3 regions of the Faecalimicrobium sp. JNUCC 81 genome follow, and region 3 is predicted to be linked to each of the others. Evidence: a T-box and tRNA genes for the amino acid it is inferred to sense, from the RefSeq annotation. Region 3 holds a T-box; the other regions hold tRNA genes.
The links. The T-box of region 3 lies ahead of JNUCC81_RS17030 (valine--tRNA ligase). A T-box ahead of a tRNA ligase gene usually reads a tRNA of that ligase, here a tRNA-Val.

Region 1 (6,159 bases), 330 kb from region 3:
TTAGGATCTGGCGCCTATGGCGTGGGGGTTCGACTCCCTTCATCCGCACCACTTTACTTTACCATGCGGGAATAGTTCAGTGGTAGAGCGCAACCTTGCCAAGGTTGAAGTCGCGAGTTCGAATCTCGTTTCCCGCTCCAAAACAAAACAATGTGGGTGCATAGCTCAGCTGGATAGAGCAACGCCCTTCTAAGGCGTGTGTCCGGGGTTCGAATCCCTGTGCGCTCACCACATTCATAGGGGATTCGCCAAGTCGGTAAGGCATAGCACTTTGACTGCTACATGCGTAGGTTCGAGTCCTGCATCCCCTGCCAAGTAAATATTGTGATCCATTAGCTCAGTCGGTAGAGCACCTGACTTTTAATCAGGGTGTCCCGCGTTCGAGTCGCGGATGGATCACCAATGGAGAGGTGTCCGAGTGGTTTAAGGAGCTGGTCTTGAAAACCAGTGATGCTTAACGGCACCGTGGGTTCGAATCCCACCCTCTCCGCCAAATGCCCAGATAGCTCAGTCGGTAGAGCAGGGGACTGAAAATCCCCGTGTCGGTGGTTCGATTCCGCCTCTGGGCACCAATAATGTGGCGGTATAGCTTAGTTGGCTAGAGCGTTCGGTTCATACCCGAAAGGTCACAGGTTCGACTCCTGTTACCGCTACCAATATATGTGGACCATTAGCTCAGTTGGTTAGAGCGCCCGGCTCATAACCGGTAGGTCCGGGGTTCGAGTCCCTGATGGTCCACCACTTTTAGATTAAAGTAATATCGAGGTATAGCGCAGTTTGGTAGCGCACTTGGTTTGGGACCATGGGGCCGGGGGTTCGAGTCCCTCTACCTCGACCAATATATATATGGTGGGTATAGCTCAGTTGGTTAGAGCGCCAGATTGTGGCTCTGGAGGTCGTGAGTTCGACTCTCATTATCCACCCCATAAAAGTAAGGCGACATAGCCAAGTGGTAAGGCAGTGGACTGCAACTCCTTGATCCCCAGTTCGAATCTGGGTGTCGCCTCCATAAATGTGCGCCTATAGCTCAACTGGATAGAGTGTCTGACTACGAATCAGAAGGTTAGGGGTTCGAGTCCCTTTGGGCGCACCATATACGCGGGATTATAGCTCAGCTGGGAGAGCACCTGCCTTACAAGCAGGGGGTCACAGGTTCGAGCCCTGTTAATCCCACCAGTAACCTCTAGTGAAATTCACTAGAGGTTTTTATTTTACCTTTTTATTTTACGTAGTAATGTATATGAATTATATAAACTGTCAAAATTCATAGTATATGTAAACTATGGAGGATAAAATATGTCTAAAAGAAATAAGATTGATAAAGATAAGGAAAAACAAAAAATAATGAAAGAGATAAAAAGAGCTCAGGTAGAAGTTAAAACTGCAGAGCATTTTTTTCAATTTGTTAGTGATCCAGAATTAGTAGATGTTGCCATATATGATTTAGAGGCTAAAAAATCTAGATACAGATATCTAATAAGGATGGCAAAAGAAAAAGGTATAAAAAAATCTTTGAAAGAATCTTTAATCGAAGCAATGGCTAAGTAAACTTAAGGAGATGATGATTTGTATATAGTTTTTGGGAATGAAATAATTGACAGTAGTGAAATAAAAGTGGCTATAGAAGAAAATAGTGAATTTATAGTTGAAAAAGATATGACTAAAGGTAGTAAAAGAGAAGACACTTTAGCTTATCAAATTAGTATAAGTATAGATGAACTAAATGAAATAATAAAAGAAAACTATGAACTAGATGATATAGAACAAGAAGATTTATTTGATGAATATATGACATTAGCTGATGAATTAGCTATGGAATTAGAAGAACTAATGCCAGAAGATGTTATAATGAATGCTAGAGCGTATAAATGGGATAATTCAGATAATACTATAAAGGTAGTAATAGCCATGGCACATGAAGAATTAGGTGAATTAAAACTTTCTGATATAACAAAGAGGTTATTATCTCAAGTTGATTAATAATGCATAAAAATATAAAACTAAAAATCATAAATTAGCACCAATTGATTATAATTTAAATACATAAATAGATATGTACGAATAGATTATTTTATAAAAATTATAAATTATTTTATAAAATAATCTATTTTACATAATATAAAAAGGCACATATTGCTTGAGTTATTATACTATCTATGGAAAATAGATTGATTATATTAAATAGCTTATTTGGATTTAATTTATAGATAAAAATATTTAAATCATATCTTTATAAACAAATTTAAATATAACTTTTAAATTATTTTTATAATGAATAGATTTCTCAAATTAAGTGATATTCATGGTTTTAGCTTGTAAGTTAAAAATAACAGTAAAAAATATCACAAAAAGTATTGACGATATAAAGTTAAGATGGTATAGTATTACTTGTCCTTAAGAAAAGGGCAAATAAATAAAAAACAACAGAAAAAAGTTGACAAAGTTAAATGGCTTTGGTAAACTAAGGAAGTTGAAAAAATAAGCACCAAAATGGTTGCTTAAAATGAACTTTGAAAATTAAACAGTAGGTTAATTTATAGAATTTGAAACAACCAAACAAAGCCAGATATATAACAGTATCTGAGCCCAAGTCAAAACTTATATTTAAGAGTTTGATCCTGGCTCAGGATGAACGCTGGCGGCGTGCCTAACACATGCAAGTCGAGCGATTTCCTTCGGGAAAGAGCGGCGGACGGGTGAGTAACGCGTGGGTAACCTGCCCTGTACACACGGATAACATACCGAAAGGTATGCTAATACGGGATAACATGAGAGAGTCGCATGGCTTTCTTATCAAAGCTCCGGCGGTACAGGATGGACCCGCGTCTGATTAGCTAGTTGGTAAGGTAACGGCTTACCAAGGCGACGATCAGTAGCCGACCTGAGAGGGTGATCGGCCACATTGGAACTGAGACACGGTCCAAACTCCTACGGGAGGCAGCAGTGGGGAATATTGCACAATGGGCGAAAGCCTGATGCAGCAACGCCGCGTGAGCGATGAAGGCCTTCGGGTCGTAAAGCTCTGTCCTCAAGGAAGATAATGACGGTACTTGAGGAGGAAGCCCCGGCTAACTACGTGCCAGCAGCCGCGGTAATACGTAGGGGGCTAGCGTTATCCGGAATTACTGGGCGTAAAGGGTGCGTAGGTGGTTTCTTAAGTCAGAGGTGAAAGGCTACGGCTCAACCGTAGTAAGCCTTTGAAACTGAGAAACTTGAGTGCAGGAGAGGAGAGTAGAATTCCTAGTGTAGCGGTGAAATGCGTAGATATTAGGAGGAATACCAGTTGCGAAGGCGGCTCTCTGGACTGTAACTGACACTGAGGCACGAAAGCGTGGGGAGCAAACAGGATTAGATACCCTGGTAGTCCACGCCGTAAACGATGAGTACTAGCTGTCGGAGGTTACCCCCTTCGGTGGCGCAGCTAACGCATTAAGTACTCCGCCTGGGAAGTACGCTCGCAAGAGTGAAACTCAAAGGAATTGACGGGGACCCGCACAAGTAGCGGAGCATGTGGTTTAATTCGAAGCAACGCGAAGAACCTTACCTAAGCTTGACATCCTTTTGACCTCTCCCTAATCGGAGATTTCCCTTCGGGGACAAAAGTGACAGGTGGTGCATGGTTGTCGTCAGCTCGTGTCGTGAGATGTTGGGTTAAGTCCCGCAACGAGCGCAACCCTTGCCTTTAGTTGCCAGCATTAAGTTGGGCACTCTAGAGGGACTGCCAGGGATAACCTGGAGGAAGGTGGGGATGACGTCAAATCATCATGCCCCTTATGCTTAGGGCTACACACGTGCTACAATGGGTGGTACAGAGGGCAGCCAAGTCGTGAGGCGGAGCTAATCCCTTAAAGCCATTCTCAGTTCGGATTGTAGGCTGAAACTCGCCTACATGAAGCTGGAGTTACTAGTAATCGCAGATCAGAATGCTGCGGTGAATGCGTTCCCGGGTCTTGTACACACCGCCCGTCACACCACGGAAGTTGGGGGCGCCCGAAGCCGGTTTGCTAACCTTTTGGAAGCGGCCGTCGAAGGTGAAATCAATAACTGGGGTGAAGTCGTAACAAGGTAGCCGTATCGGAAGGTGCGGCTGGATCACCTCCTTTCTAAGGAGAATTGCCTACTGTTTAATTTTGAGGGTTCATTAGAACATCTCAAAAATAGGGCGTAGCCCGAAATATTACTTTGAGTAACGGATGTTATTGAACGTATGTGAAATAATATCGTTGACGAAGTACGTTAGTACCTTGAAAACTGCATAACATTTAGTGATATGACATCATTTTATATATATGAAGAAGATAACTTCTAAAAATATCAATGACAAGATAAGTCGTTAAAATATCAAACTTTGAGTAACGGAATAAACTGAACGTATGTGAAGTTTGTTCGTTTACGAAACACTTTAATAACTGGTCAAGTTATTAAGGGTGCAGGGCGGATGCCTTGGCACTAGGAGCCGATGAAGGACGCGATAAGCTGCGATAAGCTTCGGGGAGTTGCACGTAAACTTTGATCCGAAGATTTCCGAATGAGGAAACTCACTTAGAGTAATGTCTAAGTATCGTTAAGTGAATACATAGCTTAGCGAGGGGAACCCGGGGAACTGAAACATCTAAGTACCCGGAGGAAAAGAAAGAAATTCGATTCCGTAAGTAGCGGCGAGCGAACGCGGAACAGGCCAAACCAATGAAGTTTTCTTTGTTGGGGTTGCGGACATGCAATATGGATGCAATATCGTAAGTGAAGAGAGTTGGAAAGCTCCGCCATAGAAGGTAATAGCCCTGTAATTGAAACGAGAAAGCTACTAGCATGATCCAGAGTACCACGGGACACGTGAAACCCTGTGGGAAGTAGGAGGGACCATCCTCCAAGCCTAAATACTACCTAGTGACCGATAGCGCATAGTACCGTGAGGGAAAGGTGAAAAGAACCCCGGGAGGGGAGTGAAATAGAACCTGAAACCCTGCACTTACAAGCTGTGGGAGCACATTATTTGTGTGACCGCGTACTTTTTGTAGAACGGGCCAACGAGTTACGTTAAGTAGCAAGGTTAAGCACTTAAGGTGCGGAGCCGTAGCGAAAGCGAGTCTTAAATGGGCGCTTAAGTTACTTGACGTAGACCCGAAACCGGGCGACCTATCCATGAGCAGGTTGAAGCGAAAGTAAAATTTCGTGGAGGACCGAACCCACGAGCGTTGAAAAGCTCGGGGATGACTTGTGGATAGCGGTGAAATTCCAATCGAGCCCGGAGATAGCTGGTTCTCCCCGAAATAGCTTTAGGGCTAGCCTCAAGGTTGAGAGAAGCGGAGGTAGAGCACTGAATGTCTTAGGGGGTATTGCACTTACCGAAGACTATCAAACTCCGAATGCCGTATTCTTATACTTGGGAGTCAGACTGTGGGTGATAAGATTCATAGTCGAAAGGGCAACAGCCCAGATCGTCAGCTAAGGTCCCTAAATGTACGTTAAGTGGTAAAGGATGTGGGATTGCACAGACAACCAGGATGTTGGCTTAGAAGCAGCCACTCATTTAAAGAGTGCGTAATAGCTCACTGGTCGAGTGATCCTGCGCCGAAAATTTCCGGGGCTAAAACGTACTACCGAAGCTACGGCATCATTATGATGGGTAGGGGAGCTTCGTATGCAGGCTGAAGCGTGACCGTAAGGACGCGTGGACAGTATACGAGTGAGAATGTTGGCATGAGTAGCGAGACGTGGGTGAGAATCCCACGGGCCGTAAACCCAAGGTTTCCAGGGGAAGGTTCGTCCGCCCTGGGTTAGTCGGGACCTAAGCCGAGGCCGAAAGGCGTAGGTGATGGACAACAGGTTGATATTCCTGTACCGCCAATAAACGCTTGAGAAATGGGATGACACAGTAGGATAAGCTAACCACACTGTTGGTTATGTGTGGCTAAGTACTGAGGCAGTCAAGATAGGCAAATCCGTCTTGATAATGCTGGGGTACGATGGGGAGCGAAATTTAGTAGCGAAGTAGCTGATTTCACACTGTCAAGAAAAGTCTCTATCGAGTTTAAAGGCGCCCGTACCTCAAACCGACACAGGTGGGTGAGGAGAGTATCCTAAGGCCAGCGAGAGAACTATTGTTAAGGAACTCGGCAAAATGACCCCGTAACTTAGGGAGAAGGGGTGCCATCCTTT
Region 2 (6,159 bases), 330 kb from region 3:
CCCCATGGTCCCAAACCAAGTGCGCTACCAAACTGCGCTATACCTCGACATTATTTTAAGTTAAAAGTGGTGGACCATCAGGGACTCGAACCCCAGACCTACCGGTTATGAGCCGGGCGCTCTAACCAACTGAGCTAATGGTCCACATATATTGGTAGCGGTAACAGGAGTCGAACCTGTGACCTTTCGGGTATGAACCGAACGCTCTAGCCAACTAAGCTATACCGCCACATTATTGGTGCCCAGAGGCGGAATCGAACCACCGACACGGGGATTTTCAGTCCCCTGCTCTACCGACTGAGCTATCTGGGCATTTGGCGGAGAGGGTGGGATTCGAACCCACGGTGCCGTTAAGCATCACTGGTTTTCAAGACCAGCTCCTTAAACCACTCGGACACCTCTCCATTGGTGATCCATCCGCGACTCGAACGCGGGACACCCTGATTAAAAGTCAGGTGCTCTACCGACTGAGCTAATGGATCACAATATTTACTTGGCAGGGGATGCAGGACTCGAACCTACGCATGTAGCAGTCAAAGTGCTATGCCTTACCGACTTGGCGAATCCCCTATGAATGTGGTGAGCGCACAGGGATTCGAACCCCGGACACACGCCTTAGAAGGGCGTTGCTCTATCCAGCTGAGCTATGCACCCACATTGTTTTGTTTTAAAATTAAGTTGGTGCGGATGAAGGGAGTCGAACCCCCACGCCATAGGCGCCAGATCCTAAGTCTGGTGCGTCTGCCAATTCCGCCACATCCGCAGCTTAACTTTTTGGTGGAGGATGGTGGATTCGAACCACCGAAATCGTCGATAACAGATTTACAGTCTGCCCCCTTTGGCCGCTCGGGAAATCCTCCGTGTTTATGGAGCTAGTGATAGGAATCGAACCTACAACCTGCTGATTACAAGTCAGCTGCTCTACCGTTGAGCCACACTAGCAAATTGGCGGGAATAACAGGACTCGAACCTGTGACCCATTGATTAACAGTCAATTGCTCTACCAACTGAGCCATATTCCCACATTAAGTTTTGGCGACCTGGAAGGGACTCGAACCCTCGACCTCCAGCGTGACAGGCTGGCATTCTAACCAACTGAACTACCAGGCCGCAAATGGTGGGACTAACAGGGCTCGAACCTGTGACCCCCTGCTTGTAAGGCAGGTGCTCTCCCAGCTGAGCTATAGTCCCATACGTTTAATCTGGAGCGGGTGAAGGGGATCGAACCCTCACAGCCGGCTTGGAAGGCCGGAACTCTACCATTGAGCTACACCCGCATATTTAATTGGTGACCCATAGGGGAATCGAACCCCTGTTACCGCCGTGAAAGGGCGGTGTCTTGACCGCTTGACCAATGGGCCATTTAATTGGTTGCGGAGGCAGGACTCGAACCTACGACCTTCGGGTTATGAGCCCGACGAGCTGCCAACTGCTCCACTCCGCGATATTAAATGTATATATGGTGCCGAAGACCGGAATCGAACCGGTACGAGAGGTAAGTCCCGCAGGATTTTAAGTCCTGTGCGTCTGCCAGTTCCGCCACTTCGGCATACCACGTGGCTACGTCTTACTCTCCCAGGCAGTTGCCCACCAAGTACCATCAGCGCTAAAGAGCTTAACTTCTGTGTTCGGAATGGGAACAGGTGTATCCTCTTTGCTATTGTAACCACATTATTTTTTATATCCATTTCTTGGACAAGTATTATATTAACACTTTTTATTAAAAAGGTCAATACTTTTTTCTATATTTTTAAACATTTTAAGTTTATTAAATATAGAAATTAATACTCTGAAAACTGCAAACATTTATTGAAATTATCATTTTAAATTGAGGTCAAGTCCTCGACCTATTAGTATCGATAAGCTAAATACATTACTGCACTTACACCTTCGACCTATCAACCAGGTAGTCTTCCTGGGGTCTTACCCTTACGGTGGGAAATCTTATCTTGAAGTTGGCTTCGCGCTTAGATGCTTTCAGCGCTTATCCATTCCGTACATAGCTACCCAGCCATGCCCTTGGCAGAACAACTGGTACACCAGAGGTACGTCCATCCCGGTCCTCTCGTACTAAGGACAGGTCTCCTCAAATTTCCTACGCCTGCGACGGATAGGGACCGAACTGTCTCACGACGTTCTGAACCCAGCTCGCGTACCACTTTAATGGGCGAACAGCCCAACCCTTGGGACCTACTACAGCCCCAGGATGTGATGAGCCGACATCGAGGTGCCAAACCTCCCCGTCGATGTGGACTCTTGGGGGAGATAAGCCTGTTATCCCCAGGGTAGCTTTTATCCGTTGAGCGATGGCCCTTCCATGCGGAACCACCGGATCACTAAGTCCGACTTTCGTCCTTGCTCGACCTGTATGTCTTGCAATCAAGCTCTCTTTTGCCTTTACACTCTTCGTACGATTTCCGACCGTACTGAGAGAACCTTTGAGCGCCTCCGTTACTCTTTGGGAGGCGACCGCCCCAGTCAAACTGCCCACCTGACGGTGTCCCAAGACCTGATTCAAGGCCTCTGGTTAGGATCCCAGTACTACAAGGGTGGTATCCCAAGGATGACTCCACACAAACTGGCGTTCATGCTTCAAAGTCTCCCACCTATCCTGTACATGTAGTACCAAGACCCAACGTCAAGCTACAGTAAAGCTCCATGGGGTCTTTCCGTCCTGTCGCAGGTACCCGGCATCTTCACCGGGATTACAATTTCACCGAGTCTATTGTTGAGACAGTGCCCAAATCGTTACGCCTTTCGTGCGGGTCGGAACTTACCCGACAAGGAATTTCGCTACCTTAGGACCGTTATAGTTACGGCCGCCGTTTACTGGGGCTTAAGTTCACTGCTTCGATTGCTCTAACAGATCCCCTTAACCTTCCAGCACCGGGCAGGCGTCAGCTCCTATACATCGTCTTGCGACTTAGCAGAAACCTGTGTTTTTGGTAAACAGTCGCTTGGGCCTATTCTCTGCGGCCATCCAAAGGATGGCACCCCTTCTCCCTAAGTTACGGGGTCATTTTGCCGAGTTCCTTAACAATAGTTCTCTCGCTGGCCTTAGGATACTCTCCTCACCCACCTGTGTCGGTTTGAGGTACGGGCGCCTTTAAACTCGATAGAGACTTTTCTTGACAGTGTGAAATCAGCTACTTCGCTACTAAATTTCGCTCCCCATCGTACCCCAGCATTATCAAGACGGATTTGCCTATCTTGACTGCCTCAGTACTTAGCCACACATAACCAACAGTGTGGTTAGCTTATCCTACTGTGTCATCCCATTTCTCAAGCGTTTATTGGCGGTACAGGAATATCAACCTGTTGTCCATCACCTACGCCTTTCGGCCTCGGCTTAGGTCCCGACTAACCCAGGGCGGACGAACCTTCCCCTGGAAACCTTGGGTTTACGGCCCGTGGGATTCTCACCCACGTCTCGCTACTCATGCCAACATTCTCACTCGTATACTGTCCACGCGTCCTTACGGTCACGCTTCAGCCTGCATACGAAGCTCCCCTACCCATCATAATGATGCCGTAGCTTCGGTAGTACGTTTTAGCCCCGGAAATTTTCGGCGCAGGATCACTCGACCAGTGAGCTATTACGCACTCTTTAAATGAGTGGCTGCTTCTAAGCCAACATCCTGGTTGTCTGTGCAATCCCACATCCTTTACCACTTAACGTACATTTAGGGACCTTAGCTGACGATCTGGGCTGTTGCCCTTTCGACTATGAATCTTATCACCCACAGTCTGACTCCCAAGTATAAGAATACGGCATTCGGAGTTTGATAGTCTTCGGTAAGTGCAATACCCCCTAGGACATTCAGTGCTCTACCTCCGCTTCTCTCAACCTTGAGGCTAGCCCTAAAGCTATTTCGGGGAGAACCAGCTATCTCCGGGCTCGATTGGAATTTCACCGCTATCCACAAGTCATCCCCGAGCTTTTCAACGCTCGTGGGTTCGGTCCTCCACGAAATTTTACTTTCGCTTCAACCTGCTCATGGATAGGTCGCCCGGTTTCGGGTCTACGTCAAGTAACTTAAGCGCCCATTTAAGACTCGCTTTCGCTACGGCTCCGCACCTTAAGTGCTTAACCTTGCTACTTAACGTAACTCGTTGGCCCGTTCTACAAAAAGTACGCGGTCACACAAATAATGTGCTCCCACAGCTTGTAAGTGCAGGGTTTCAGGTTCTATTTCACTCCCCTCCCGGGGTTCTTTTCACCTTTCCCTCACGGTACTATGCGCTATCGGTCACTAGGTAGTATTTAGGCTTGGAGGATGGTCCCTCCTGCTTCCCACAGGGTTTCACGTGTCCCGTGGTACTCTGGATCATATCTAAAGAATTATCGTTTCAAATACAGGGCTATTACCTTCTATGGCGGAGCTTTCCAACTCTCTTCACTTACGATGACCTCTTCGTTTATGATATGTCCGCAACCCCAACGAAGAAAACTTCATTGGTTTGGCCTGTTCCGCGTTCGCTCGCCGCTACTTACGGAATCGAATTTCTTTCTTTTCCTCCGGGTACTTAGATGTTTCAGTTCCCCGGGTTCCCCTCGCTAAGCTATGTATTCACTTAACGATACTTAGACATTACTCTAAGTGAGTTTCCTCATTCGGAAATCTTCGGATCAAAGTTTACGTGCAACTCCCCGAAGCTTATCGCAGCTTATCGCGTCCTTCATCGGCTCCTAGTGCCAAGGCATCCGCCCTGCACCCTTAATAACTTGACCAGTTATTAAAGTGTTTCGTCAACGAACAAACTTCGTATTCACTCAGTTTATTACGTTACTCAAAGTTGATATTTTAATGACTTATCGTGTCGTTGATATTTTTAGAAGTTATCTTCTTCATATATATAAAATGATGTCATATCACTAAATGTTATGCAGTTTTCAAAGTACTAATTTTGAAGGAATGAACCCTCAAAATTAAACAGTAGGCAATTCTCCTTAGAAAGGAGGTGATCCAGCCGCACCTTCCGATACGGCTACCTTGTTACGACTTCACCCCAGTTATTGATTTCACCTTCGACGGCCGCTTCCAAAAGGTTAGCAAACCGGCTTCGGGCGCCCCCAACTTCCGTGGTGTGACGGGCGGTGTGTACAAGACCCGGGAACGCATTCACCGCAGCATTCTGATCTGCGATTACTAGTAACTCCAGCTTCATGTAGGCGAGTTTCAGCCTACAATCCGAACTGAGAATGGCTTTAAGGGATTAGCTCCGCCTCACGACTTGGCTGCCCTCTGTACCACCCATTGTAGCACGTGTGTAGCCCTAAGCATAAGGGGCATGATGATTTGACGTCATCCCCACCTTCCTCCAGGTTATCCCTGGCAGTCCCTCTAGAGTGCCCAACTTAATGCTGGCAACTAAAGGCAAGGGTTGCGCTCGTTGCGGGACTTAACCCAACATCTCACGACACGAGCTGACGACAACCATGCACCACCTGTCACTTCTGTCCCCGAAGGGAAATCTCCGATTAGGGAGAGGTCAAAAGGATGTCAAGCTTAGGTAAGGTTCTTCGCGTTGCTTCGAATTAAACCACATGCTCCGCTACTTGTGCGGGTCCCCGTCAATTCCTTTGAGTTTCACTCTTGCGAGCGTACTTCCCAGGCGGAGTACTTAATGCGTTAGCTGCGCCACCGAAGGGGGTAACCTCCGACAGCTAGTACTCATCGTTTACGGCGTGGACTACCAGGGTATCTAATCCTGTTTGCTCCCCACGCTTTCGTGCCTCAGTGTCAGTTACAGTCCAGAGAGCCGCCTTCGCAACTGGTATTCCTCCTAATATCTACGCATTTCACCGCTACACTAGGAATTCTACTCTCCTCTCCTGCACTCAAGTTTCTCAGTTTCAAAGGCTTACTACGGTTGAGCCGTAGCCTTTCACCTCTGACTTAAGAAACCACCTACGCACCCTTTACGCCCAGTAATTCCGGATAACGCTAGCCCCCTACGTATTACCGCGGCTGCTGGCACGTAGTTAGCCGGGGCTTCCTCCTCAAGTACCGTCATTATCTTCCTTGAGGACAGAGCTTTACGACCCGAAGGCCTTCATCGCTCACGCGGCGTTGCTGCATCAGGCTTTCGCCCATTGTGCAATATTCCCCACTGCTGCCTCCCGTAGGAGTTTGGACCGTGTCTCAGTTCCAATGT
Region 3 (9,728 bases):
TGCCTTGTACAAATGAGGCAGTAGAATACTTCTTAGAGAAGGGAATATTAGTAGCTCCAGCTAAAGCTGCAAATGCAGGTGGAGTTGCAACATCAGCTCTTGAAATGTCTCAAAATAGCATGAGGCTTTCATGGACATTTGAAGAAGTAGAGGAAAAATTAAAAGGTATAATGATAAACATATTTGAAGCTTCAAAAAATGCAGCAGAAGAATATGGACACAAAGGAAACTATGTAGTTGGAGCTAATATAGCAGGATTCTTAAAAGTTGCAGAAGCTATGATGAGCCAAGGGATAATATAATAAATAAAAAAATGATTACCTGAATTTAGGTAATCATTTTTTTATTTATTATATTCTTATTGTAAAATTTAATAATAATAAAATATATCTGACAATAAATATTAATAATGTACTTGTCAAAATATAAGTAGATTACATTTATATAAAAAATAGACTTTAAGCAAGAACATTAAAAAAACATAGGAAATATATCGACAAATTACATATTTATGGAGATAATAAAATAAAGATTATAAGATTATAGCTTATATAAACTATAATTTAAGAGCTAGGAGGAATATAATTGAAGCTAGAAAAAATTGGAATGAGGACGATTAAAAGCGGTATAGCTGTAAGCTGCTGTGTAATGGCAGGAAAATATATAGTACAAAATCCAATGTATTCGGCAGTAGCATGTATAATATCTATGAAAGATACAGTAACGGGTTCCCTTAAAGCAGGACTTGATAGAATAAAAGGAACTATAATAGGTGGTATAATAGGTTTCTTAATGGTACTTATTAAGCCAGGAGATCCGATTTTATGTGGATTAGGTGTTATCGCAACTATATATATTTGCAATGCCCTTAAATTAAATACAGCAATAACTGTTGCAAATGTAGCATTTACATCTATATATTTGGGTGTAATAGATAGTGATCCAGCAATATATTCTTTTAATAGAATAGTTGATACATCTGTGGGTGTTATAACTGGAATAGTAATAAATTATCTATTAGCAAGACCAAACTATTTAGGTAATGTTAAAAATGAACTAGTCAAATTTGAAAAAATGGCATTAGAATCTATAAAGCATAAGATAGTAAATAAAGAGAAGTTAAATATAGCAAAATTTGAAAAAGAAATTAAAAAATTAGAAGGTATATATAAAAAACTTGTAGATGAATCAAGATATAGTAGAGATGAAATAAACACTGATAAAGTTGGAGAAGCTATGAATATGTGTAAAGAGATATATTCTCATGTACACGCTATAGAATTACTAAACAAGAAGTTGTATTTGAACAATAAAAATCATAAAAATTTAAAGATGTTATATAAAACTGAAAATATTGAATGGGACATAGATGAAGAAAAAAGTCCTGTATTTAATTATCATTTAAGTAAGATAATAGAAGAAATGAAAACTCTTCACGAAATTAACAAATCTAACTAACAATCCATAAATAAAATATAGTGCCTCTGTGAATATTAACTTATATAAGAGACTAGGAGGTACTATATGAATTCTATAAATATAAACCCAAAAATCCTTGAAGAATATAAAATGAAGCTTTTCAAAGAATTAGTAAAATCTGTTTGGTATGAGGACATAGAAAAAATAGAAGAAATACCTATAAAAGTACTAGGAGATAATTTGAATGATAATTTTGATAATGAAACGATTATAAATTTAATGAGAGTAATAATGGGATTAGATCCAACTTATGAGTTTGATTATTCATTGGTAGACATGTTAAATGAAGCAACAAATTTAAAGGAGATTAACACTCCTATAATATCAATAATAAAGCAAGCATGTAAACACTGTGATAAAAATAGCAAAGAAGGTGCATGTTTAATTAAAAATAAGCATAGTAATTGTAATGAGACAAATACTTGTAACGCATGTGGAGAATGTATATCAAAATGTAGCCTAGGAGCTATATCAGATAAAATACAGTTTATTCCTATGATAAATCTTTTAAAAGAAGAAACTTGCCCAATATATGCTATAGTAGCACCGGCCTTTATAGGTCAATTTGGTTCAGAAGTTACTCCAGGTAAGATAAGGACTGCTCTTAAGAAAATTGGATTTGAAGATATGATAGAAGTAGCTCTAGCTGCAGACATGCTTACAGCAAAGGAGGCTTATGACTATTGCGATCATATGAAAAGTCATGAAGAAGGATATTATATAACAAGTTGTTGTTGTCCAGTATGGGTAGGATTAATTCAAAATAGCTTTCCAGAAATTTTAGAAAATGTGTCTCCATCTGTATCGCCTATGATTGCATGTGGAAGGGCAATAAAAATATTAAATTCTAAAGCAAAAGTAGTTTTTATAGGTCCTTGTATTGCAAAGAAAAAAGAAGCAACTATAGATGAGATAAAAGATGCTATTGATTTTGTATTAACATTTAAAGAATTAGAAGATATTTTTGATGCTTTAGAAATAAATCCATCCGAATTAGAAGAAGAAAATAGAGTTGAGGCATCATATTCAGGTAGAGTTTATGCTAGGACTGGAGGAGTAAGTAAGGCAATACAGATATCTTCAGAGAGAATAAATAAAGATATTAAATTTATTTCTCAATCATTTTCAGGTGTCAAAGACTGTAGAGAAGGACTGCAAAAGGTTATTAATAAAGAAATCGATGCAACGTTTATAGAAGGTATGGGTTGTGTTGGTGGATGTGTAGGTGGACCTAAGAGAATTATAAACGTAGAAGAGGGGACAAAGTATGTTAATGAATACTCAGAAAGTACAAAGATAGAGACGCCTTTTGATAATTTAAATGTATTACAATTTTTGACTGCTATAGGAATTAAAAAAGTAGAATCATTAGGAGAGAAAGAAGAAGAACAGATTTTAAAAATATTTAGTAGGGATATAAAAAATAGCAAGTAATTAGTGCAAATAACATTTGAAGAAGAAATTGTATGAGAGGGAGATTTGGGGGATGAAAAATAAATCTAATAAAATTATTTCAATAGTTATAGCTAGTTTAGTTATTATAGTAGGTGTATTAGGGCTTAAAACTTTCACAACAAAAAATGTTGAAGAAACCAGTGTATATAGCGAAAGAAGAGATGTTTTTGATAAAATAAAGAATGAAACTGTGGCTAATATAATGTATGAAGCAACATCTCAAACACATAAAGGCCCGGGACCTAGTCCGAAAAAAATAGCATATATAACTATAGATGATGGACCATCTAAATATACAAATGAGATACTAAAAACCTTAAAAAAGAATGATATAAAAGCTACATTTTTTATGATAGAAGGAAATATGAAAAATCATAAAGAAGAAGTAAAAAATGTACAAAAAGAAGGTCATAGTGTAGGATTCCATAGTGTAAGCCATGATATAAAACAGCTTTATAAAAGTCCTGAAACAACATTAAATGAGTTTGAAACTTGCAATAATACATTTTATGATATAACAGGAGATGTATCAAAACTAATAAGATTACCTTATGGAAGTAAGCCCTATATGCCGGATGGATCTCATGATATTTTAGATCAAAATGGATATCTAATGTGGGATTGGAATTTGGATACAGAAGATTGGAGAGCAACAACAGATAAAATCGTAAGTAATGTATTATACTATGGAAGAGACAGACAACACCTAGTAATTTTAATGCATGAAAAAGAACAAACAGTAAAGGCCTTAGATGGTATGATAAAGATATTAAAAGAAAGAGGATATACAATACTTCCAATAAAAGAATACATGAAACCTATGAATTTCTGGGATAAAAATTTATAAAATGTTGTTTTAACCTATACGGATTAACTAATTTGTATTTTATAAGTCATATATTGTTAAAATCTAATTATGGAGTGAGTTTGAAATTTTACTGAAAGTATAAATATTTAAATTAACATATATATTATCAGAAGTAATTGACAATAATAATATTAATTAGATATAATTAAACAATAAATTAAAATAAAAACTATGATAAAGAGGAGTATGTAAATACTACTAAAAGAGAGGAAGACTCACGGGCTGAGAAGTCTTCTAAGTATAGGTTTGCAGAAGGTAGCTTTGGAGTTTCTAAACTGAACTAATAGTAAGTTTAGACGGGTGGAATCGTTAAATTCTATTAAGAGCCAAAACTTTACTAGTAAAGTGATGGAATTAAGGTGGTAACGCGAGCTTTTCGTCCTTATTTAAGGATGAAAGGCTCTTTTTTTATAATCAAAGATATTTAAATTATAATATTTAGCTAACATGTCGCTCAAAGCGAATTTTAATTAATAATAAAATAAAAGGAGGTAATATAATGGAAAATACAAATTTATCAAAAACGTATAATCCTAAAGATTTTGAGTCAAGACTTTACTCAAAATGGCTAGAAGATGGGCTATTTAAATCTAAGCCAAACCCAAATAAAAAACCATTTACAATAATGCTACCACCGCCTAACATAACAGGGCAATTACATATGGGACATGCACTTGACCATACATTACAAGACATACTTATAAGATGGAAGCGTATGGACGGTTATGAAGCTTTATGGCAACCGGGAACAGACCATGCTTCTATAGCAACAGAAGTTAAAGTTGTTGAAAGAATAAAAGAACAAGAAGGAAAAACTAAGTACGAAATAGGAAGAGAAGAATTCCTAAAAAGAGCTATGGACTGGAGAAATGAATTTGGTAGAAAGATAGTAGACCAAATGCAACAGTTAGGAGATTCTTGTGATTGGGATAGAGAAAGATTCACAATGGATGAAGGATGTAATGAAGCAGTTACAGAGTTCTTTGTGAAACTATATGAAAAGGGTCAAATATACAGAGGAAACAGAATAATAAACTGGTGTCCAGATTGTAAGACTACTTTATCGGATGCTGAGGTTGAACATGAAGAGCATGATGGTAAATTCTATCATATAAAATACCCAATAAAAGGTAGTAATGAATTCTTAGAAATAGCTACAACTAGACCAGAAACAATGATTGGGGATACAGGTATAGCAGTAAATCCTGAAGATGAAAGATATAAGCACTTAGTAGGAAAACATGCAATACTTCCTATGATAGATAGAGAACTTATAATAGTTGCTGATGATTATGTTGATTTAGAGTTTGGAACAGGAGCAGTTAAGATGACTCCAGCCCATGACCCTAATGACTTTGAAGTAGGTCAAAGACATAATCTTGAAAAGATAAACGTAATGAACGAAGATGGAACTATGAATAAGTTAGCTGGTAAGTATGAAGGTATGGACAGATATGAGTGTAGAAAGCAACTTATAGCTGACTTAGAAAAAGAAGGATACTTAATAGCTATAAAAGATCATAATCACAATGTTGGTTCTTGTTACAGATGTAGAACAGTAGTTGAACCAAGATTATCTGATCAATGGTTCGTTAAGATGGACGAATTAGCTAAACCAGCTTTAGATATACTTAAAAACAAAGACTTAGAATTTGTACCAGATAAATTTGATAAAACATATTCTCAATGGTTAGAAAACATAAGAGACTGGTGTATATCAAGACAATTATGGTGGGGTCACCAAATACCAGCTTACTACTGTCAAGAATGTGGTGAAGTTGTAGTTTCAAAAGAAATGCCTAAAGCTTGTAAGTGTGGACACACTAACTTCAAGCAAGACGAAGATGTACTAGATACATGGTTTAGTTCTGCATTATGGCCTTTCTCAACATTAGGATGGCCAAACAATACAGAAGAATTAAACTACTACTATCCAACAAGTGTACTTGTTACTGGATACGATATAATATTCTTCTGGGTAGTAAGAATGGCATTTGCAGGAATGTTCTGTATGGATCAAACTCCATTTAAGCATGTATTAATACATGGCCTAGTTAGAGACTCAGAAGGTAGAAAGATGAGTAAATCTCTAGGAAACGGAATAGACCCATTAGAAGTAATAGACCAATATGGTGCTGATGCATTAAGATTCATGTTAGCAACTGGAAATTCTCCAGGAAATGACATGAGATTCTACATGGAAAGAGTAGAATCATCAAGAAACTTTGCTAATAAATTATGGAATGCATCAAGATTTGTATTTATGAATATAGATGAAGAGATAATGAATGGTGTAACTAGAGAGTCAGTTGAAGATAATATGACTTTAGCTGATAAGTGGATAATATCAAGAGCTAACAATGTTGTTAAAGAAGTTACAGACAATATGGATAAGTTTGACCTTGGTATAGCTGCTCAAAAGATATATGACTTTGCATGGTCAGAGTACTGTGACTGGTATATAGAAATAGTTAAGCCAAGATTATATTCTGAAGATAAAAAAGCTAAGCAAACTGCTTTATATACATTAACATACGTATTAGAAAAAATATTAAAACTTCTTCACCCATATATGCCATTTATAACAGAGGAAATATATACTCATCTTCCAACAGTAGAAGGAAGTATAGTAGTAGCACAGTTCCCTCACTATACTGAAACTGATAATATGGCTAAAGAAGAAGAAATGATGAACTTAACTATGGATGGTATAAGAAATATAAGAAACGTAAGAGCAGAAATGAACGTACCGCCATCAAAGAAAGCAAAGGTTATAATAGTTCCTACAGCTGAAAAGAAAGAAGCAATGGTTGAAGGTTCTGATTACTTCGTAACATTAGCATCTGCATCAGTAGTTGAAATATTAGAAGATGAAACTAATATACCAGAAGATGCTGTAAGTGTTGTTATAGAAGGAGTTAAGATATTTATACCACTTGATGAATTAGTTGATTTTGCTAAAGAAATAGAAAGATTAAGCAAAGAAAAATCTAAATTAGAAGGTGAAATAAAGAGAGTTAACGGAAAACTTTCTAACCAAGGATTCTTAGCTAAAGCTCCAGAAAGTTTAATAAATGAAGAAAAAGCTAAGAAAGAAAAATTTGAAGAGATGATGAAGTCTGTAGTTGAAAGACTTGAAAATTTAGAAGCTAAAATGAAGTAATATAAAAATATATATTATTAACAAAAATGCCCATTAAAGTAGTATTTATATACTTACTTTAATGGGCATTTTTATATACTAAGGGATTATAAATTATCTGGTTTGTGAATAATTTGTAATCCCAATCGCTAAACTTAAAAAGTTTCGAAAACGCATTACTCAAGCAATGGACGTAGTCGTTGGCGATATGAGTGAAGCGAATTTTTTATTTGAAAAAAATATATATTGATGGATTAAGCCAGAGTGGTGAATTTTTAATCACCAAAAAAGTTTTAAAAAAATGCTACTTTTTTATATCAGATTTGTAACTAAAAATCCATTGAAAGGTTTATCAAAAATAGTTTATACTACAAAAGTCGACAAGTTATTTGAAATAAGTATATTAGAATATAAATTTTATTATGGAGGTTAATGTATATGATAAAACATATTATACCAGTGATGTTATCGGCAGTATTATTAGTTACAGGATGCGCAAATAATAATATAGGTAAGACTGATAAAATAGAAGGTTCAAAACTTACATACTCTAATTTAATAGATGATAAAACTCAAAATGAAATTAAAAATATATTAATAGAAAATAAAATAGAGGAAAAGCAAGCAAACTATTTTATTAAGATTGTACAAGACTATAATAATAAATCAGATATAAATAAATTAAAAACATCAAAAGATGGATTCACATCTATAAAAACTCAACAAGTACCTTATGATGAAGGATACTTAGGTGAAAAATGGGATATGAAAAAATTAAATTACATGGATTTTAACTGTAGATTAACAGCATTTTCAATATTTAAAAAATATGTTAATTCAGGAGAAAAGTTTAAAGGTGATGATAGAAATTTAATGTTTGATATAGATGCTATAGATAATAACCCTATAAGTAGATTTACTAAAGAAGATGTTGATAAATTTATTAACTTATATGTATCTATTCCAGTAGAAAATTCAAAAGATGTAGAAAAACATACACAAGCAATTATAAAAGAATGGGAAAAAAGAAAGATATCATTTGTAAAAAATGAAACTGTGTCAATGATAAATGTGTTCTTACATGCACCAGAGGATAATGAGGTATTTGTAGGACATGCAGGTATTTTAATAAAAACTAAAGATGGATTATTATTTATTGAAAAATATGGACCATCTTTACCTTATCAAGTTTCTAAATTTAAGGATAAAGCAGAGTTAAAAGCTTACTTAATGGATAGATTGGATAATAATACATCTGGTGATGGGTCATCAAAGCCAATAATTATGGAAAATAATGAATTAATGAAATAAGTATAAAAAGTCACTCTATTTTGAGTGACTTTTTATACTTAAATGATATTTTAAGTATTGACCTAATATAGTTTTTATTGCGAATAAAATATACTATAATAAAATAGTAAGAATAAACCAATGATAATTTGACTAAGGGGGATAATAAATGAACTATCAAGAATCATTAAAATATATAGAAGAAACTCATAAGTTTGGAATCAGGCTAGGATTAGATAATATGAGTAGGCTTTTGGAACTTTTAGGAAATCCTCAAGATAAAGTAAAAATAATACATGTTGCAGGAACTAATGGTAAGGGTTCAACATGTTCATTTATAACGAGCATATTAAAGGAATCAGGATATAAAGTAGGACTTTATACATCTCCTTTTTTAGAAACTTTTACAGAAAGAATAAGAGTAAATGGAGAAAATATACCTAAAGAAGATGTAGCAAGAATAGTTACTTTAATAAGAGAAAAAATAGAGCAAATGGTGTCTGAAGGATACTCATATCCTACTGAATTTGAAATAGTTACTACTATGGCATTTTATTATTACTGTGAGCAAGAAGTTGATTTTGTGGCTCTTGAAGTTGGTCTTGGTGGTAGATATGATGCTACGAATATAATAAAAGGATCAGAAGTAAGTGTAATATGTTCGATAAGCTTAGATCATGTAAATATACTTGGAGATACTATCCCAAAGATAGCTTATGAAAAAGGTGGAATAATAAAAGAAAATGGGACAGCCATAGTTTATGATCAAAGTAATGAAGCAAAGGATGTAATAAAGGAAATTTGTAAAGATAAAAATGCCAATTACATAGAAGTAAAATTTGATGATATAGATATAAAAAAATCAGATATATACTCTCAAGTTTATAATGCTACTATAATGGGAGAAAGATATGAAGATTTAGAAATAAAATTAATAGGAGATCATCAAGTAAATAACTCAATACTTGCTTTAAGTGTTATAAAGTACTTAGTTGATACTAAAGGACTAGAGATAAGTGAAGAAAATATAAGAAAAGGTCTTATAAATACTAAATGGCCAGGTAGAATAGAAAAAATAAAAGAAATGCCAATATTTATAATAGATGGAGCTCATAATGAAGATGGAGCTAAATCTTTAGCAAAGGCAATAGATAAAAACTTTAAAGGTAAAAATCTAACTATGTTAATAGGTATGTTAGAAGACAAGGATATAGATGGAGTTTTAGAAATACTTATGCCGAGATTCGATAAAGCTATAGTAACTACTCCAGATAATCCAAGAGCTATTAGTTCTGAATTACTAAAAGAAAAGATATCTAAATATGTAGCTAATGTTGTTGAGAAAAAAGAAATAGAAGATGCTGTCAATTATGCATTAGAAAATTCAAATGAAGATGATGTAATAATAAGTGCAGGTTCTTTATATATGATAGGTGCGGTTAGAACTATAGTAAATAATAAGTAATTCACTTTAATAGACAAAAAAGTATCTAG

Region 1: it encodes a tRNA-Val, which carries the amino acid that the T-box ahead of JNUCC81_RS17030 (valine--tRNA ligase) is inferred to sense. The anticodon was not compared.
Region 2: it encodes a tRNA-Val, which carries the amino acid that the T-box ahead of JNUCC81_RS17030 (valine--tRNA ligase) is inferred to sense. The anticodon was not compared.

The regions. Positions count from the first base shown of each region.
Region 1 covers NZ_CM132203.1:3,791,621-3,797,779, reverse strand. The annotation lists tRNA gene JNUCC81_RS18645 (tRNA-Leu) at 1-51, shown strand, start outside; tRNA gene JNUCC81_RS18640 (tRNA-Gly) at 66-140, shown strand; tRNA gene JNUCC81_RS18635 (tRNA-Arg) at 155-231, shown strand; tRNA gene JNUCC81_RS18630 (tRNA-Gln) at 239-314, shown strand; tRNA gene JNUCC81_RS18625 (tRNA-Lys) at 327-402, shown strand; tRNA gene JNUCC81_RS18620 (tRNA-Ser) at 405-493, shown strand; tRNA gene JNUCC81_RS18615 (tRNA-Phe) at 497-572, shown strand; tRNA gene JNUCC81_RS18610 (tRNA-Met) at 580-656, shown strand; tRNA gene JNUCC81_RS18605 (tRNA-Ile) at 665-741, shown strand; tRNA gene JNUCC81_RS18600 (tRNA-Pro) at 762-838, shown strand; tRNA gene JNUCC81_RS18595 (tRNA-His) at 850-926, shown strand; tRNA gene JNUCC81_RS18590 (tRNA-Cys) at 936-1,009, shown strand; tRNA gene JNUCC81_RS18585 (tRNA-Arg) at 1,017-1,093, shown strand; tRNA gene JNUCC81_RS18580 (tRNA-Val) at 1,101-1,176, shown strand; gene JNUCC81_RS18575 (DUF2508 family protein) at 1,297-1,548, shown strand; gene JNUCC81_RS18570 (hypothetical protein) at 1,567-1,980, shown strand; rRNA gene JNUCC81_RS18565 (16S ribosomal RNA) at 2,601-4,103, shown strand; rRNA gene JNUCC81_RS18560 (23S ribosomal RNA) at 4,412-6,159, shown strand, end outside.
Region 2 covers NZ_CM132203.1:3,798,895-3,805,053, forward strand. The annotation lists tRNA gene JNUCC81_RS18710 (tRNA-Pro) at 1-47, opposite strand, end outside; tRNA gene JNUCC81_RS18715 (tRNA-Ile) at 68-144, opposite strand; tRNA gene JNUCC81_RS18720 (tRNA-Met) at 153-229, opposite strand; tRNA gene JNUCC81_RS18725 (tRNA-Phe) at 237-312, opposite strand; tRNA gene JNUCC81_RS18730 (tRNA-Ser) at 316-404, opposite strand; tRNA gene JNUCC81_RS18735 (tRNA-Lys) at 407-482, opposite strand; tRNA gene JNUCC81_RS18740 (tRNA-Gln) at 495-570, opposite strand; tRNA gene JNUCC81_RS18745 (tRNA-Arg) at 578-654, opposite strand; tRNA gene JNUCC81_RS18750 (tRNA-Leu) at 680-763, opposite strand; tRNA gene JNUCC81_RS18755 (tRNA-Tyr) at 776-860, opposite strand; tRNA gene JNUCC81_RS18760 (tRNA-Thr) at 868-942, opposite strand; tRNA gene JNUCC81_RS18765 (tRNA-Asn) at 947-1,022, opposite strand; tRNA gene JNUCC81_RS18770 (tRNA-Asp) at 1,034-1,110, opposite strand; tRNA gene JNUCC81_RS18775 (tRNA-Val) at 1,116-1,191, opposite strand; tRNA gene JNUCC81_RS18780 (tRNA-Gly) at 1,204-1,277, opposite strand; tRNA gene JNUCC81_RS18785 (tRNA-Glu) at 1,287-1,361, opposite strand; tRNA gene JNUCC81_RS18790 (tRNA-Met) at 1,369-1,444, opposite strand; tRNA gene JNUCC81_RS18795 (tRNA-Leu) at 1,461-1,549, opposite strand; rRNA gene rrf (5S ribosomal RNA) at 1,555-1,671, opposite strand; rRNA gene JNUCC81_RS18805 (23S ribosomal RNA) at 1,831-4,732, opposite strand; rRNA gene JNUCC81_RS18810 (16S ribosomal RNA) at 4,956-6,159, opposite strand, start outside.
Region 3 covers NZ_CM132203.1:3,463,113-3,472,840, reverse strand. The annotation lists gene gdhA (NADP-specific glutamate dehydrogenase) at 1-302, shown strand, start outside; gene JNUCC81_RS17045 (FUSC family protein) at 586-1,458, shown strand; gene JNUCC81_RS17040 ([Fe-Fe] hydrogenase large subunit C-terminal domain-containing protein) at 1,525-2,913, shown strand; gene JNUCC81_RS17035 (polysaccharide deacetylase family protein) at 2,966-3,781, shown strand; T-box leader at 3,965-4,189, shown strand; gene JNUCC81_RS17030 (valine--tRNA ligase) at 4,302-6,965, shown strand; gene JNUCC81_RS17025 (DUF4300 family protein) at 7,383-8,255, shown strand; gene JNUCC81_RS17020 (bifunctional folylpolyglutamate synthase/dihydrofolate synthase) at 8,404-9,699, shown strand; gene JNUCC81_RS17015 (RrF2 family transcriptional regulator) at 9,725-9,728, opposite strand, start outside.